Regions from separate parts of the Savagea faecisuis genome, predicted to be linked through region 1. Evidence: riboswitches for the same ligand, from Rfam matches in the RefSeq annotation. Region 1 holds a riboswitch; the other holds the start of a gene.
The links. A riboswitch is a leader RNA that binds a small molecule or an ion and turns the genes downstream of it on or off. The one in region 1 is predicted to bind S-adenosylmethionine.

Region 1 (8,387 bases):
ACAGGTGTCGGTGTGCGAAATAAAAAAGGAATGAGCACGATGAGCAATGCCCCGACGACACTAACGATTCGAATATAACGAGCGAGCACTTCATTCATGGAAATTCTCCTTCCGATGATTAACAACATGCATCAATCAAGCATATCACTCTCATCTTATACCTTAGCGCTACTGCTGTCACATCGGAAAACTGAAATTATTTAAGTGGAATATCTAAATATATACCAGGGTAATGGTCACTTTTTCACGTTACATTCATTTTATTCGCTTTTTTGGATAGTCGATCCCCTACCGATTGAATCAATTGAACGACGATAATTAAAATGATAACTGTCGCAATCATCACTTCTTGTTGGAAGCGGTGATATCCGTACCGAATGGCTAAGTCTCCGATGCCACCGCCACCTATCATGCCGGCCATTGCAGAGTAACCAAGCAAACTAATAACCGTCACCGTAAGACCCGCAATCATGCCAGACTTCGCTTCGGGTAATAAAACATCCCAAATGATACGCCATGGGGAAGCCCCGCATGATTCGGCTGCTTCAATGACACCGCGGTCCACTTCTCGAAGCGCGCTTTCAACGAGTCTCGCATAAAATGGAATACCTGCGAACACGAGTGAAACACTTGCCGCCGTCGGTCCTGTCGATGTCCCTAATAATGCTTTCGCTAATGGAATGAGCAAAACAAGTAAAATAATGTACGGGAGCGACCGAATAATATTAATCGTCGTGCCAGCAATCGATTGAACGATTCGGTTTTGCCAAAACATCCCTTCACTCGTTACAAATAAAAAGACACCTAATGGTACACCGACCACAATCGAAAAGAATGTCGCGATTCCAAGCATCCAGCCTGTTTCAATGAATGCTTGAACAAATTCATCCGCCATATTAACTAGCATAGCCGAGCACCTCCAATCGATTCGTTCGTTCCGTTAACCAAGCCGCCGCCCGTTTTCGTTCTTTCGGTTCACCTAACAACTCGACAATCAACGTTCCGAGCGCTCGATCTTGAATGTACGTAATTTGTCCATGTAAAATATTGAGATCAACTGCAAAACGAGTTGCCGCCTTTGAAATGATTGCTTGCTCGGCATCATCTCCTCGAAACGTTAATTGTAAAATGTCTCCTGTCCGCTCCTCTAACAATCGAGCAGGCAATGTTAATGAATGAACAGTATCAACAAACTGCTTTGTCAGTGGCTGTTCGGGGGAGGCAAAAATATGATACACATCCCCTTCCTCTACAATTTTCCCGTCTTCCATTACCGCAACGCGATGGCAAATCGTTTGTACGACTTCCATTTCGTGCGTAATGAGAATAATCGTAATATCGAGTTCTTCATTAATTTTCTTTAAAAGCTGCAAAATAGATGCTGTAGTTGTCGGATCGAGAGCGGATGTCGCTTCATCGCATAATAAAATATCTGGATTATTTGCTAACGCTCGCGCGATTCCCACTCGTTGCTTCTGTCCTCCTGAAAGTTGAGCAGGGTAATGATTCGCTCGATCTGACAGTCCGACAAGATGCAACAGTTCTGGCACACGTTCGGCAATTTCAGCATTTGATTTTCCAGCTACCTTCATAGAAAAAGCCACATTTTGGTATACGGTTTTTGTTTGAATAAGATGAAAATGTTGAAAAATCATTCCAATTTTTTGTCGTATTTGACGCAATGCACGTTTAGATACTTTTGTAATGTCGATGCCATCAATAATAACTTCACCTGAAGTCGGTTGCTCTAATCCATTCAAACAACGAAGCAATGTACTTTTCCCTGCTCCACTGTAGCCAATCATGCCAAAAATATCACCGCGTTCAATCGTTACCGATACATCATCCAATGCGAGCACATTACCGTATCGTTTCGTTACTTGGCGTACTTCAATCATTTTTTCGCCTCCTGTTCTTGTTGATATGGAGGTAAGACGTACCCTTGGGAATGTTCTAGTGTATAAGTATAAAATTCTTCCGATTCATACGCTTCTTTTAATGCTTGAACGAACGGCTCATCTTCCTCTCCTTCACGAATCGTTAAATAAATTAAAAAATCTTCCGATGTTTGTTCAACATCCACTGCTTCTGTCAACTTCAATCCAGAAGCAATCGCATAATTTCCATTGACGAAAGCAAAATCAGCATCCTCAAGAGAACGAGGGGTCGCTGCCGCTTCTAACGGATTCAACTTTAGATGATACGGATTATCGATAACATCTTTTTCAGAGGCTGTAATCGGGTTAACATTTGGATCAACTGTTAACCACCCGTAGCTCTCTAACATATTGAGCGAACGAGCTAAATTCACCGTATCGTTCGGTAATGAAATCGTCATTCCTGGCTCAAGATCGTCGAGCGATTGATGTCGTTTTGAATACATCGCAATGGGAGCAGTCGGGACAGCAAAAAGCGCAGTAAGCTTCGTCCCTTGATGCTCGTTAAAATTCGATAAGTATAAACGGTTTTGGAATAAATTCGCATCGACATCCCCTTCTTCTAATGCATTATTCGGCTGAATATAATCATGAAATTCAATAATGTTTAACGTGAATCCTTTCTCTTTTAAAATCGGTGCGATTCCTTCTTTTAATTGATCACTATATGGACCAGCTGTAGCTCCAATCGTAATGGTTTGATTTGTTTCACCCTTTGCTTCTCCGTCACATCCTGTAAATATAAGAACAGTACTCAATACGAGGAACCATGTTAGTAGTTGTTTCATTATGCATTCTCCTTTTCTCCATATAAAAAGCCCCTTCGATGAAGATGACGTGCTTAGGAGCACAAATCTTCAAACGAAGAGGCCTCTAGTTGTCTAGTCAGCTTCTTACGACGTGGATATTCTAAATTTTTCTGTGCGATGAACTTGCACAACTTGTCCTTCATGAATGGTAATATGAACCTCTCCAAACTGCAATTCTTGCAAGGCTTGTTCAATAATTGCAAGCACTTCATCCTTTTCTTTTCCCATAAACACCCCTCCTTCTTTTATGTAGAACGTGCATTAAAAGTAAAAAGCGACCCCTATATAAAAAGAGGTCGCGTCATACGAAATATGCACTGCTCCTCTCATCTTCCAAGGTTTCCCTTGCTGGAATTGGCACCGTTTGATAAAAAATCAATGGTTGCCGAAGCTTCACAGGGCCAGTCCCTCCGCTTCTCGATATAAGAGTTATCGTTAATTTATGAAATTAGTTGTTATCATATCCTGTCTTTTTAACAATGTCAACAGATTTTATTTAAATTTTTAGAAAATAAAGAAAGTAGAGTGTTTAGAGCAGAATGAAAATGGTTCTTCCTTGCCTAATCCCATCGACACGAAATGTCTAAAATAATGAAAAAGCTAAACTTAAACGAGAAAAGCACCAATTTTGTTTTCAGAAACTGATACTTTCTCTTTAACAATAAATCACTAGCGGAACTCTTCATCCATCGCACACTTCACAGACAACATCCGGATACTTAAACCAATAAACAACACGACGAGCAATGCTCCAACTACACTAACCATTCAAATATAACGAGCGAGCACTTCATGCAGGTAAAGTCTCCTTCGTACGATCTTTGTAATCGTCAATTTTCACTTACTTTTTCTATTTTAGACAAGATCCAAAGATAAATTGCTATTCCACCAAAACTTATAATCATACTTAGGATCAGTTGTGCTTCATGTTTTAGTGGTGTTAGGCTAAAGTAATAATGTCGTTACAATGATTACAATCCATGTCTTAGCCCATATAGAAATACCGATTACAAATTCAATGTTTATCCTAGGTAATTGTCAGATTTTCCTGTTGCTAAGGCTTCTTTCCCTCGGTATTAATAAAATTTAATTTAATCTTCTATGTATCTTGCCCCAATGCCTCTTAACCTGCTTCTTAATCAGACTCTTCACTGGCAACTGACACATTTTCCTATGTGCTCTATAAGCATAAGTAACGAAGTTCCCACGATTTTTGTAATCGAATCCCAGATGGGTGTATAAATCATACAATGACCTTTTGGGTCCCGGTCGTCCTGTCGCATATTCAATACGTTTTACTGTTTTGGCCTTGCGATATGCTCTAGTATAATAATTGAAAAGGCTTTTTTCCCTTAATTGAATCATCTGTCCATCAGTCACAAACCCCAAGTAATCTAATTTAGATGGCTGTAATTGCTCATCTAGTATATAGTCACCATCCCATAACCGTATTTCTGTTTTTTCAGGTTGCACATCTAATCCGTCACTTTTATATTTATCAATGATTTCAAATAACTCATTTCGGATTGATTCAAACTCTCTTGTATTTTGTCTTTCAAGAGGAATAATTACTATTAAATCATCACAATATCTTCTATACATTGCATTAGCAGACCTTTTATTGCACCAGTCAATTACTTCTTTATCAAAGTCAATCAGATGTACATTAGAACAAACTGCACTCATACTTGATCCTTGTGGAATTCCATAAGAATCAGGATTGGGATTATGTTTTAAATATTCTTTTTTAAACGTCCTAAATTCACTTGAAGTCATAATTCGATTAATTTTATATGTCTTGATTTTTTTGTTCAATGTTCTTCCATGCTTTGCTTCTAAAAACATATCAATATCTTTCCTATCGACATATGTAAATCGTGTAAGATTCTTAAATACTTGATACCAATCTCGTTTTAAGGTTTCTACACCTAGTACTCTTCCTATATTCTGTTTCAATGTTTGGTGTGATATGTTATCAAAATACTTAGTGAAATCACTTGTGATGACTACTGCATTTTCAAACTTAAACAGATGATTGAATACTTCAAACGCAAAATCAATATTGTTTTTTCCTGGTTTATTATTTCTATATGCTATCACGCTGTCATCAATATGATTGTCAACTGCATATTTATTATAAGCATTGTTTAATAAGTCACCATAATATTTATAGATGTAGCCATCCTTATGGGCAGCATAAAATATTTTACGGCTTTTAGGCTTCCCTTGTTCTTTTCTTTTAATTACCTGACCCAATTCATCCACTTCTTTAATCGTTACATATCTTTTAGAATTCATCTCAAAATGTATAAACGGTAAAAAAGCATACGAAGCGACCCAATCTTCATTCAAAAGATTAGCCTTCATATGCCCTATATGTATCCGTTCATCAAAATGCAAATAACCTTTAGTCTTGTACTTCTCCCATTTAATAATAGAAGAGCTAGAGAGGTTATGTAATTGGTGTTGTGGTCCATTACTCTGATTCATAACCAGAAAACCTCCTAGCCTAATTTGGTGTCATTCATCCGAGATGAATGCTCTGTTGACCACTATCCCCGTATAAAACGGAGTTCTTGTTCTTAAACACTACATTATACTTACCATATGGAGGTAATTACAATGCTGCTAAGTTTGTCTAGTTCTTCTTCAGAGATCCAGCTTGTGCTGTTCTTGGTAGATTTCACTAGGTTGCTTGTTGAGGTTATAAATATTTATAACCTTGACAAGCGTGAAACTCAACACTTCTGCGACTATTTTCACAGAACAACTATATTATCCCATTTAAGTGGATAAAAAGCAAATTTTACACTTTGTTGTTTACTATCTAGTACAAAATATAAAATACCTCCTTCATAATAAATGAACGAGGCTTATTGATTATAAAGGCTATCAGCAGGGCGGCAATCCTGATCTCTGGTAACTATTTTTACAGATAGCGCGTGGGGAACCTTTCCCACCTCAAATAACCTTTATATATTTCTATCGTATTAGGTTCTTTTGGATTTTGTCCAGCATAATCAGGTGTTGCAATTATGCTAGGTATATCTTGATAGTACTTGAGGAAATCATCCCAATAATCACGCTTTTTTAAATGTTTTAAAACACCTGGAGGCATATATACTGCAAGGCTCGCACACTGAATGGCATAATAATTGATGATACACTCGGGAACAAATCCTACTAGTTGAGTTTCTATCACATCAGGATTGATATTAATTATCATGGACATACAACCTTTTTAAGATTATAGTCCTAGTATAAGGTATAATCTTAAAAATGAATAGCTTTCTTTTACCATCGCGTTTTGATAGGGGAAAATCATTATCTAGATCCGCATTCAACGAAAATATGCATTTTCAAATTCAATAATAAATTTGTAATGAATAAGAGCTTCGAATGGCTATAACATTATAAAATGCTAATCAAATATTCTCCTCTTGCAATGTATACTCTAACGGTTTCTAAAGATAACCCTTTATAATTAAGCAATGCTACTTTTCTCATCACCTAGCATCCTTTAAATGATTTCATCAGAAGACAGATTCACTTCTATACAAAGGCTTCCAAATAACATATTAAACTCTTCTTTATACATTTGATTTCTAAATTTTAAATACGACGTTCATGACTAAGTCCTGATTGATTAAAGTGAATTAGGAGGTTCTTTTATGATTATAGGTGGGGTAATAGTTTGCCTTTTCACAAGTAGTTTGCTTTTCTTTTTTAGTTACATGATATGGAAGAAATAACAATTTACACTCATTGCAGGATTTAAAGAAGAAACTTTTAAAGGAGATAAAAACAAATTAGCTAAAGCAGTTGGGCTTTTTCTTATGATTTGTGGGGTACTTACACTTATTTTGCCGTTCGGTGTAGCAGTTGCCGGCTCAATTGCAGCTCAAATGATTTCTATTTTAATTGTATTGGGCATTGTCATACTCGTCTGGTACATTAACCGCTTGGGCAAAATGGTTGTGTAAGCTGGCGTCCCGTCAGAAAAATGCGAGTTTACAACGTTAAGGGAGATAATGTTCCCAAACGTCGGTTTGGGTGCATTTTTCTTATTCAACAATTGGGGCATTGAAGTACATTCTTAATGGCCTTTCTCATCTGCAATATTCATTTTATAGAAAAATGGATAAACTTATTTGCAATGTATATTGTATATTTAAAGTTAATTCGAGAGATGGAGGTTGAGGTATGTTTAAGCGTCAAATGATTCAGGATGAGCGTATTACAAATTTGCAAAACAAAATTTATCGAGAAATTTATGTTTTTGTGCTAGTGATTTGTAGTGGCAGTATGGTATTGAAAGTCATTTTTGGAAAAGGTGGATTTGAAAATCTTGGAACAGAAATGATTATTTTAATTACTGGGGCGATTTATTATCTAGTACGTTCGACAAATTTGGGTATCTTTTCGGAAGAAGTTAGGAATACGAAAGGAAAAGAGCGAGCGTGTAAGTGGAAAAACACTTGAAGAATTGGAAAAAGATAAGCAATGAAAAATGTACGAATGAAGACAGCACGAATCGCATTGGATATGTCACAAGGCGATTTAGCAGAAAAAGTTGGGGTCACAAGGCAAACGATTGGTTTGATTGAATTAGGAAAATACAACGCAACACTATCTGTTTGTATATCTATTTGCAAAGCACTGAATAAAACATTCGATGAATTATTTTGGGAATTTAATGATTAGGTAATCTTTTTTTAACAAGGCTACAGCCCACCTTTTGGAAATTGGTAGGTTAAGAATCAAATGTTTCCCAACATGAAGTGACCCCCAAAAATTAGACACGGTTAATTTAGGCAGCTAGTTGGGCATGTGTTCGATATTGTATCGGGTTCATGCCTTTTAATTTTGCCTTGATCTGTTTCGTGTTGTAATAGTTGATATATTTTTTTAGTTCTTCTTTAAAATGCGCGCAAATTCCTTGAAGTAGAGGAATTCTGACTTCATAATGCCAAAGAAATTCTCCATCCCCGAGTTATCGTAACAGTTGCCTTTACGAGACATGCTTTGCACAATGCCTCTTGATTTAAGAGTAGGGCGATATTGTTTCATTTGATAATACCAGCCTTGATCGGAATGCATCAGTAGCTGATGTTCCTCTGGCAATCTCTCCAAAGTCTTCTCTAACATCTCCGAAACTAATGAATACGTAGGTCTAGATCCAATTGTATAGGTAATGATTTCACCGTTAAAATTGGGGTGCAGTTCAAGTGTCATTGGGGAACGTTATTTGTATTTGAGTTGTATAAAAAAATAAATTTAATCACTAAATTTTTTAAAAAGGGCTTCCAATTCACTAGCATCCTCCATCTTTATTCACTTATAAATTTTCCAAGTATCAATAGTGCCGTGGCCCAAAACTCAATCTCCCATCATGGACCTTGAACAACAATTACAACCATAATGACCTCACATCTAATTTTATCTAGTTTATAAGAGATTTTATTTTACTGTAACTTTTTATTAAAAATGTTTAATATACTCTTTTTTTATTTATTATTACAAATCTATATTGACAATCATTTAAGATAGCTGTATCTTACAAACTAAGACAATTGACTTAAACGGGAGGTGTGAATAATAAGTTACCTGAAACAGAGATTGAAGCTATGAAGATTGTTTT
Region 2 (8,387 bases), on a different contig from region 1:
ATTAACAGATACAAATTTCTCTTAAAGACAAACCTTGCTCCCTGTATGCAGCTATTTGTCCTCTTTCAATTTCAGTTAAATGTGTATAGCTTCGTTTTTTCGTGTTAGAATGAGAGTGAGTCATCGTGATTTACCTCCGTATGTTTATGGTTTTGGTCAACTTTAACTATACGTGGTTTCACGATGGCTTTCTATTTATTTAGCTGTTGCATTTCATTTTACAATGAAGCAAAAAAAGAAACGTCACTTTATTTTTTCTGTGACGTTTCTTCTTTTGTAGGAGGTACCGGATCGAAGTAATCTCCTTTATGAAAAGGGTGACAACGGCCGATTCGTTTAATTGTCAACCAAGTCCCTTTCCAAAAACCATGTTTTTCTAAAGCTTCAACTCCGTAGTGCGAACATGTCGGACTGAAACGGCATGTCGGTGGTGTAAGGGGAGAAATAAATTTTTGATATAGTCGAATGAGTCCGATGAGTAGTTTTTTCATGTCGTCCCTTCTTTCCTCCTATTTATTTTAGCGATTTTACGAGATGTTCACAAACATTGTGCCCAGATGAGTTGAATGTGTTAAGAGAAACGTCGATAATAGAAGAGAAAGGAGTGGTTAACATGGAATTGAATGCAATGATGGCCAGTCAATTACAAAGTTTGCAGTCACTCGTACAAATGAGTGTCATGAACAAAAGCCTTTCAATGAGTACTGAAGCAGCTGCAGATATGCTGAAAGGAATGCCTGAAGCGAACGTAGCACCACACCCATACAAAGGGCAAACAATTGATTTAAAAGCGTAACACAATATAGACGGAGTGCTTGCACTTCGTCTATATTATTTTTATAAGGAGTGAAGGAAGTGCCTACATTTACAGATTTACAAGGAGCGGACGTTCACTTAACGTACGGGCCGAACGATTTTCAAATCGAAGCGCGTCATGTACTCGTCATCGCTCGTTGGAAAAATAAATGGGTGTTAACGAAGCATCGTGTGCGTGGCATTGAATTTCCAGGTGGGAAAGTAGAGGGCGATGAAACGTTAGAAGAAGCATCAATACGTGAGATGTATGAAGAAACAGGGGCGACTTTAATGAATGTTCAATACGTTGCAGAATATGTCGTTCAAACAGAAACACCTTTTTGTAAAGCTGTTTTCACGGGGACGATTACGTCGATCGATGAAGATGCGGAACGTTACGAAACGGATGGCGTCGTATTATTGACGACGGAACAATTTATGACGTGTGAACATTTAAGTTTTCATATGAAAGATTCAGGAATGGAACAGTTAATGGAATGGGTGAGGCGGTATGAGGAGCGGCACAATGATTGAGCGTAGACTTTATCCTTCTCCGAATCCGCACATTCGCATCGAAGAAGTGACGTACCAATCGGGACCTTATCGTGTGAAAGGGTTACTCGCGATTCCGAAACGAAAAGGAAGGTATTCATCGATTATTTATTTCCGTGGAGGCATTCAATCACTCGGCACAGTAAGACCTGCGCGAATCGCGCAATATGCTTCTTACGGCTTCATCGTCTTCGCACCTTTTTACCGAGGGAATCGTGGCGGGGAAGGGCGAGACGAATTTGTTGGGGATGATCGGCTGGATGCGATTAGTGCAGTCGATGTGTTGAAGCAAATTGAATGGACGAATGAACATATTCACATCGTCGGGTATTCACGTGGTGGTGCGATGGCTTGTTGGACTGCGATTGCTCGAGAAGAAGTGACGACTGCGACGATTTGGGCGGGGATGAGCGATATTGTCGCAACGTATTTTGAGCGCATCGATATGCGGCGTATGATGAAACGGCTTATCGGAAAATCGCCCAACAGCAATCCGAGCGGATACCGCGAACGCGACCCTTTGTCGGAGTTATATAGAGCGCGTTGTCCTTTTTTAATCGTTCATGGAAAGAGAGATCAAAATGTCTCCATCGCTCAGTCGTATCGTTTAGAAGCGTTACTACGAGCTGAACAGAAAGAAGTAGCAACGATTTATTTTGAAACGTATGATCATGTTTTACCGAATGTGATTGGTCGCACGTTAATTCGTCATATGACAGCTTGGATGAAAAGTGAAGAAAATCGTCTAAGTAGATAGGAAGTGGAAAGATGAAGATGAGTCGTTGGATGATCATTATTTTCGTTATTTTTGCCGGGGCATTCGCTATTTTTGTAAATGAAACGGTGTTGGAATGGCGCATGAATCAAAAAGTTCAGAAAGCGTTACAACCTTTACAAACAGGAGATGAAGTAACCTTTGCAGAAATTTTACCGATTGCGTGGACAGAGATGTATGTTTTTGAGCCGTATACACCGAAAGAAGTAGCATCTGAAGCGGTCGGTCAAAAAATTAAAGGGTATCGAGAGAGCGTGAATGATGGAACACTTCAACTCGTCGTCCTTCGCGATGACAAAATCGTCTATTATGCATCGGGATATCCTTCGCATTATGGTTACGTAATAAACGATTATTACGATGGTGAACCGTTCACACCTGAAACGGTATTTCAAGTGGAGCGGAATGATGCTATTGTTTATTTTACACGAATGAACAAAGAAAACGACTAAGCAGATCGTGCTTGCTTAGTCGTTTTTATATTATGCGAGTGGTCCGCCGTTTTCTTCGAATTGTTTTGATTCTTCACCGAAACGTTTGAAGTTTTCGTGGAATAAGTTCGCAAGATGTTTTGCTTGTTTGTCATATTCTGCTTTATCTGCCCATACGTTGCGTGGGTTGAGTAAGTTAGAAGGAACACCTTCAATTGCTGTCGGCATGTGTAAGCCGAAGATTGGATCTTGTTCTGTTTCGACATCGTTTAATTTACCTTCGATTGCTGCGTTCACCATAGCGCGCGTATATTTTAAGCTCATACGCTCACCAACGCCGTATCCTCCACCTGTCCAACCTGTGTTGACGAGGAATACTTGTGAATCGTGTTCGTCGATTTTTTTACCGAGCATTTCTGCATATGCTGTCGGGTGAAGCGGTAAGAATGGCTCTCCGAAACATGATGAGAATGTTGCTTCTGGTTCTGTAACGCCGCGCTCTGTACCTGCAAGCTTTGAAGTGAATCCGCTTAAGAAGTGGTACATCGCTTGGTCTTTCGTCAATTTTGAGATTGGAGGTAATACGCCGAATGCGTCTGCTGTTAAGAAGACGATTGTTTTCGGGTGGCCTGCAACCGATGGTGTTACGATATTGTCGATGTAATGAATTGGGTAAGCCGCACGTGTATTTTCAGTAAGTTCACCTGAGAAGTAGTCTGGCTCATGTGTATCTTCATCGATTACGACGTTTTCAAGGACTGAACCGAAACGGATCGCATTGTAAATTTCAGGTTCTTTTTCTTCTGTTAAATCGATACATTTCGCGTAGCATCCACCTTCGATGTTGAATACACCGTCGTCTGACCAACCGTGCTCATCGTCACCGATTAATTTACGGTTAGCATCTGCTGATAAAGTTGTTTTACCAGTTCCTGATAACCCGAAGAATAAAGCAGCGTCGCCTTCTTCTCCAACGTTTGCTGAACAGTGCATTGAGAACACACCGTTTTTCGGTAATAAGTAGTTCATAATCGAGAAGATTGATTTTTTCATTTCTCCTGCATACTCTGTACCACCGATTAAGACGATGCGTTTTTCGAATGACACGAGTACGAATGCTTCAGAATTCGTTCCGTCTACTGCAGGATCAGCTTTGAAAGATGGTGCTGATACGATTGTAAATTGAGCTTCATGTGTTTTTAGCTCTTCTTCAGTTGGACGGATGAATAACTGATGCACGAAAAGGTTGTGCCATGCATATTCGTTAACAACTTGAATGGATAATTGTGTCTTTTTATCTGCGCCAGCAAATCCTTTAAAGACGAATACTTCTTCTTTTTCAGCTAAGTAATCTGTTACTTTTTTGTATAAGTTGTTGAACACATCTTCAGAAATTGGACGGTTCACTTTTCCCCAGCTAATTTCGTCTTTCATTGATTCTTCTTCTACGATAAATTTATCTTTTGGTGAACGACCTGTGTATTTTCCAGTCGTTGCAACGATTGCACCGTCAGAAGTTAATTGCGCTTCGCCACGTTTGACCGCCTTCTCTACTAAAGTAGCGACAGATGGTTGCATGACGATGTTCTTGTTCGCGAGTAATTGTTCGAGTTCAGTAGTCATTTTAGCAGTAATCATATTGTACGTACCTTCCTTTTACAGTATTATTATTGAGTATAAGAACCAACTAAAAAAGTTGGGTGATAACACATTTCGTAATTAGTATAACACATTAAAAAAGATAGTCTATTAAAATCTTTTAAAGCGCAAAAGATAAGTATATAAGTTTGACAAATTAGTAACGGTTTTGTAAGATTATCGTTGAAACGGATACTCTTATCCCGAGTTGGTGGAGGGACAGGCCCTATGAAACCCAGCAACCTGCATGATTTCACTGCATGCGAAGGTGCCAACCTGAAAGCAAGGAAGTTCCTTGGACGATAAGAGTGAAAGGTGCTGTTCGTGTATAAACCTTTCCCTCATGACTAATCGTGAGAGAAAGGTTTTTTTTATGAATTGACGCATCGGCATGTGCTCGTCTAGTAGTTCGGGCGAAAAAACATGGGTAACGGAGTACCGGGTCAATTTTTATACTATAGAGGAGGAAATATTATGAGTAATCGCCGATTATTCACATCAGAATCGGTTACGGAAGGTCACCCGGATAAAATGTGTGACCAAATTTCAGACGCGATTTTAGATGCCATTTTAGCAGAAGATCCAGCTGCGCGTGTAGCTTGTGAGACGACTATCACGACAGGTCTCGTGCTCGTAGCAGGTGAGATTACGACATCTACATATGTAGATATTCCGAAAGTTGTTCGTGATACAGTACGTGAGATTGGGTATACACGTGCAAAGTATGGTTTCGACTGGGAAACGTCCGCAGTATTGACAGCGATTGACGAGCAATCACCAGATATCGCACAAGGGGTAGACCAAGCGTTAGAAATGCGTGAACTTTCAGATGATGAATTAGATGCGATTGGAGCAGGCGACCAAGGATTAATGTTCGGATACGCATGTAATGAAACGCCTGAATTTATGCCACTCCCGATTAGCTTAGCGCATCAATTGTCGAAGCGTTTAGCTGATGTTCGTAAAGATGAAACGATTCCTTACTTACGTCCAGACGGAAAAACACAAGTTACGATTGAATATGATGAAAATAAATTGCCTGTGCGTGTTGATACAGTTGTTCTTTCTACACAACATCATCCAGAAGTAACGAACGAACAAATTGAAGCAGATATTCTTGAACATGTCATTCGACCTATTGTGCCACAACAATGGTTAGATGAAGACACAAAATATTTCATTAACCCGACAGGACGCTTTGTCATCGGAGGTCCACAAGGAGATGCTGGTTTAACAGGTCGCAAAATTATCGTCGATACATATGGCGGTTATGCACGACACGGCGGAGGAGCATTCTCTGGAAAAGACGCGACAAAAGTAGACCGTTCTGCATCATATGCAGCACGTTACGTTGCGAAAAATATCGTAGCAGCAGGACTCGCTACACATTGTGAAGTACAAATTGCGTACGCAATCGGTGTTGCGCAACCTGTCTCGATCGCAGTTGAAACATTCGGAACAGGTACAGTGAGCGAGGAGAAGCTTGTGGAAGCAGTACGTCAAACATTTGACTTACGCCCAGCAGGAATTATCCAAATGCTCGATTTACGTCGCCCGATTTACAAACAAACAGCAGCATATGGCCACTTCGGTCGCACAGACGTTGAACTTCCATGGGAGAAGCTTGATAAAGTCGAACAGTTAAAAGAGTTAACGAAATAAAGTAAAACAGCGAAGAGAAAAAATCTCTTCGCTGTTTTTATTTTTGAATGCTTTTATAATATTGTCCTTTTTCAACATATTCCGTTCGAATACGTTCCATATCTTTTTTATCTTCTTCTGTCAATTCACGTACAACTTTAACAGGCGAACCGAAAGCTAAACTGTTCGGCGGAATTACTTTCCCAGGGGGGACGAGACTCCCTGCACCGATAAATGCACCTTCTCCGATGACAGCACCGTCTAAAATCGTTGCATCCATCCCGATTAATGCTTTCTCTTTAATATGGCAACTATGGAGTGTTGCGCGGTGTCCAATCGTGACGTCATTTTCTAAAATGAGTGGATGGCTAGGGCTTTGATGCAAACAACAAAAGTCTTGCACGTTCACTCGCTCTCCAATTTTTGTCGGTGAGACATCACCTCGTATAACTGTATTAAACCAAATCGAACTGTACGCACCGATCGTTACATCACCTGTAATTGTTACAAAATCCGCAATATAAGCGGTTTCATCAATATTAGGTGTCTTTCCATCGTATGGATAAATCATTCCGTTCACTCCTCTCTTCATAAATCATGTATAATAAGCCTAGCAAAAAATAATTGAAAAAGAAATGAAATAGGAAGAAAAATAAGGAATCCTTTCATTTTTGAAGCAGATTGGAGTCGATTTGATTGTGGAAATGGGAAGCAGAGGGACAAGCGAAAGCTGTAGTTGGGCTCATTCATAGTGCTTACGAGCATCACGAACGATATGCTTGGCTCATCCAACAGTTGCGTTCAAATCAATGCCACGTCATTACAGGAAATTTACCGGGTCACGGAATTGAAGGCCATGTACATAATGAGGCAATCGGCACTTATAATTTATATATAAAACGTCTTATTGCCGCATGTCATGCGGAAGAGTTGCCATTATTTTTAATCGGTCATGGTTTTGGCGCAACATTGTTAATTCGTTTACTTCAAAAAGAAAATATCGAATGCGCAGGCGTTATTTTAACGTCTCCATGGCTCGAGTTAACATATCAACCTCCTAAACTGTTGACGATGTTAATGAAAATTAGTCCAAGTTCTAAAATTGACCACGCGATCAATAGTACGTTGCTGACGAGAGACGATTTACACCAACGTCAGTTTGAAGAGGATCCGCTATATCATTGCGTCGTGACGAGCTCTTGGTATCACGATTTGCAACTCTTGATGAAGACGATTGAACAGACAGAACGCAAATATCAAGACATTTCGACATTAGTTTTTGTCGGGGCAGAAGATGAAGTGACAAATCCAAATTACACGCAACAATGGTTTTATGAGAGGAAATTATCTCATTTACAGTTTAAAAAATGGCCGCTCGTACGTCATGACGTGTGGCAAGAAGAAGAGCGAGAAGAGATGCTCGCTTATGCGAATGATTTTATGAACAATGTGTTACGTTCTTTAGGATATATCGTGTAAGAAAGGAAAGAATAATGACTCAACAACAAAAGAAAGAACAACCGAAAAACTTTAAACAGTGGATTATTTCCATTATCGTCGTCGCCATTGCTGGATATTTCGGTATCGATTTACTCGACTCGGAAGATGCCACACCTTCAAGGGAAGGATTAATTCCTGTTGAATTAGTCCGCGTCGTCGATGGAGATACGATTCGAATTATGTACGAAGGAGAAGAGAGAGCAGTTCGTTACCTTCTCGTCGATACACCGGAAACTGTCCATCCTAAAAAAACGACAGAACGATTCGGACCTGAAGCCTCCAATTTTATGAAAGAATTGATGAAAGACGGTAAAGTTGAAATTGAATTTGATGTCGGTGAGAAAGAAGATAAATATGGTCGCTTGCTCGCATATATTTATGTCGATGGCGAAAGTGTGCAAGAAATGTTACTCCGCAAAGGACTCGCACGTGTCGCTTTCGTTTACCCGCCAAATGATTCATACGTGACGCGCTTTAAAGAAATTGAAGCGGAAGCGAGAGAGAATAAATGTGGAATTTGGAGCTTAGAAGGATATGCGCATTCAAGAGGATTTAATACAGATCGTTATCCATATGACGAAAAAAGCAAAAAAGATATTCAAAAAGTATGTGATTGATAGAAATATGTGTTATACTAATTAATACAAAACTTATAAAAAAGAGGGATAACGATGAATATCGCACCCATTTGCATACAAAGACACAACTGTATATGTTTTTTAACACGCTAAACCTGACATTCCGATGTCAGGTTTTTTTGTTGCCTGTATGCAAACTTTTTGAAAGGGGAGAAATTTGATGGAACAAACAGTAGAACAGAAACACTCCTTCGCAGCACTCGTCGCGATTTGGGTTAGTTTAATTAGTAATATTTTATTAACGATTTTAAAAATAGGAGTAGGGGCGCTTTTCAACAGTCCCGTCTTACTTGCGGACGGTTTTCATAACGCGGCAGACGTCGTCGCATCACTAGCAGCACTCACATCGATGCGCATTTCAAAACGACCAGCCGATGAAGATCATCCTTGGGGACACGGAAAAGCAGAAGTGATCGG

Region 2: linked by a shared signal. The riboswitch ahead of metK (methionine adenosyltransferase) and the one ahead of ACFQ0V_RS08215 (YezD family protein) in region 1 are both predicted to bind S-adenosylmethionine.

The regions. Positions count from the first base shown of each region.
Region 1 is NZ_JBHTJF010000025.1:23,592-31,978, reverse strand. Features, by position in the region: gene ACFQ0V_RS08235 (hypothetical protein) at 1-98, opposite strand, end outside; gene ACFQ0V_RS08230 (methionine ABC transporter permease) at 245-907, opposite strand; gene ACFQ0V_RS08225 (methionine ABC transporter ATP-binding protein) at 897-1,898, opposite strand; gene ACFQ0V_RS08220 (MetQ/NlpA family ABC transporter substrate-binding protein) at 1,895-2,725, opposite strand; gene ACFQ0V_RS08215 (YezD family protein) at 2,831-2,974, opposite strand; SAM riboswitch class I at 3,070-3,175, opposite strand; gene ACFQ0V_RS08210 (reverse transcriptase domain-containing protein) at 3,833-5,236, opposite strand; gene ACFQ0V_RS08205 (PBECR3 domain-containing polyvalent protein) at 5,676-5,972, opposite strand; gene ACFQ0V_RS08200 (DUF3784 domain-containing protein) at 6,511-6,729, shown strand; gene ACFQ0V_RS08195 (DUF6773 family protein) at 6,950-7,228, shown strand; gene ACFQ0V_RS08190 (helix-turn-helix transcriptional regulator) at 7,250-7,450, shown strand; partial or broken gene ACFQ0V_RS08185 (IS3 family transposase) at 7,557-7,957, opposite strand.
Region 2 is NZ_JBHTJF010000035.1:170,538-178,924, reverse strand. Features, by position in the region: gene yidD (membrane protein insertion efficiency factor YidD) at 249-491, opposite strand; gene ACFQ0V_RS11550 (putative motility protein) at 614-796, shown strand; gene ytkD (RNA deprotection pyrophosphohydrolase) at 856-1,329, shown strand; gene ACFQ0V_RS11540 (alpha/beta hydrolase family protein) at 1,322-2,104, shown strand; gene ACFQ0V_RS11535 (hypothetical protein) at 2,116-2,574, shown strand; gene pckA (phosphoenolpyruvate carboxykinase (ATP)) at 2,605-4,191, opposite strand; SAM riboswitch class I at 4,387-4,500, shown strand; gene metK (methionine adenosyltransferase) at 4,663-5,853, shown strand; gene ACFQ0V_RS11520 (gamma carbonic anhydrase) at 5,891-6,403, opposite strand; gene ACFQ0V_RS11515 (alpha/beta hydrolase) at 6,529-7,311, shown strand; gene ACFQ0V_RS11510 (thermonuclease family protein) at 7,326-7,949, shown strand; gene ACFQ0V_RS11505 (cation diffusion facilitator family transporter) at 8,131-8,387, shown strand, end outside.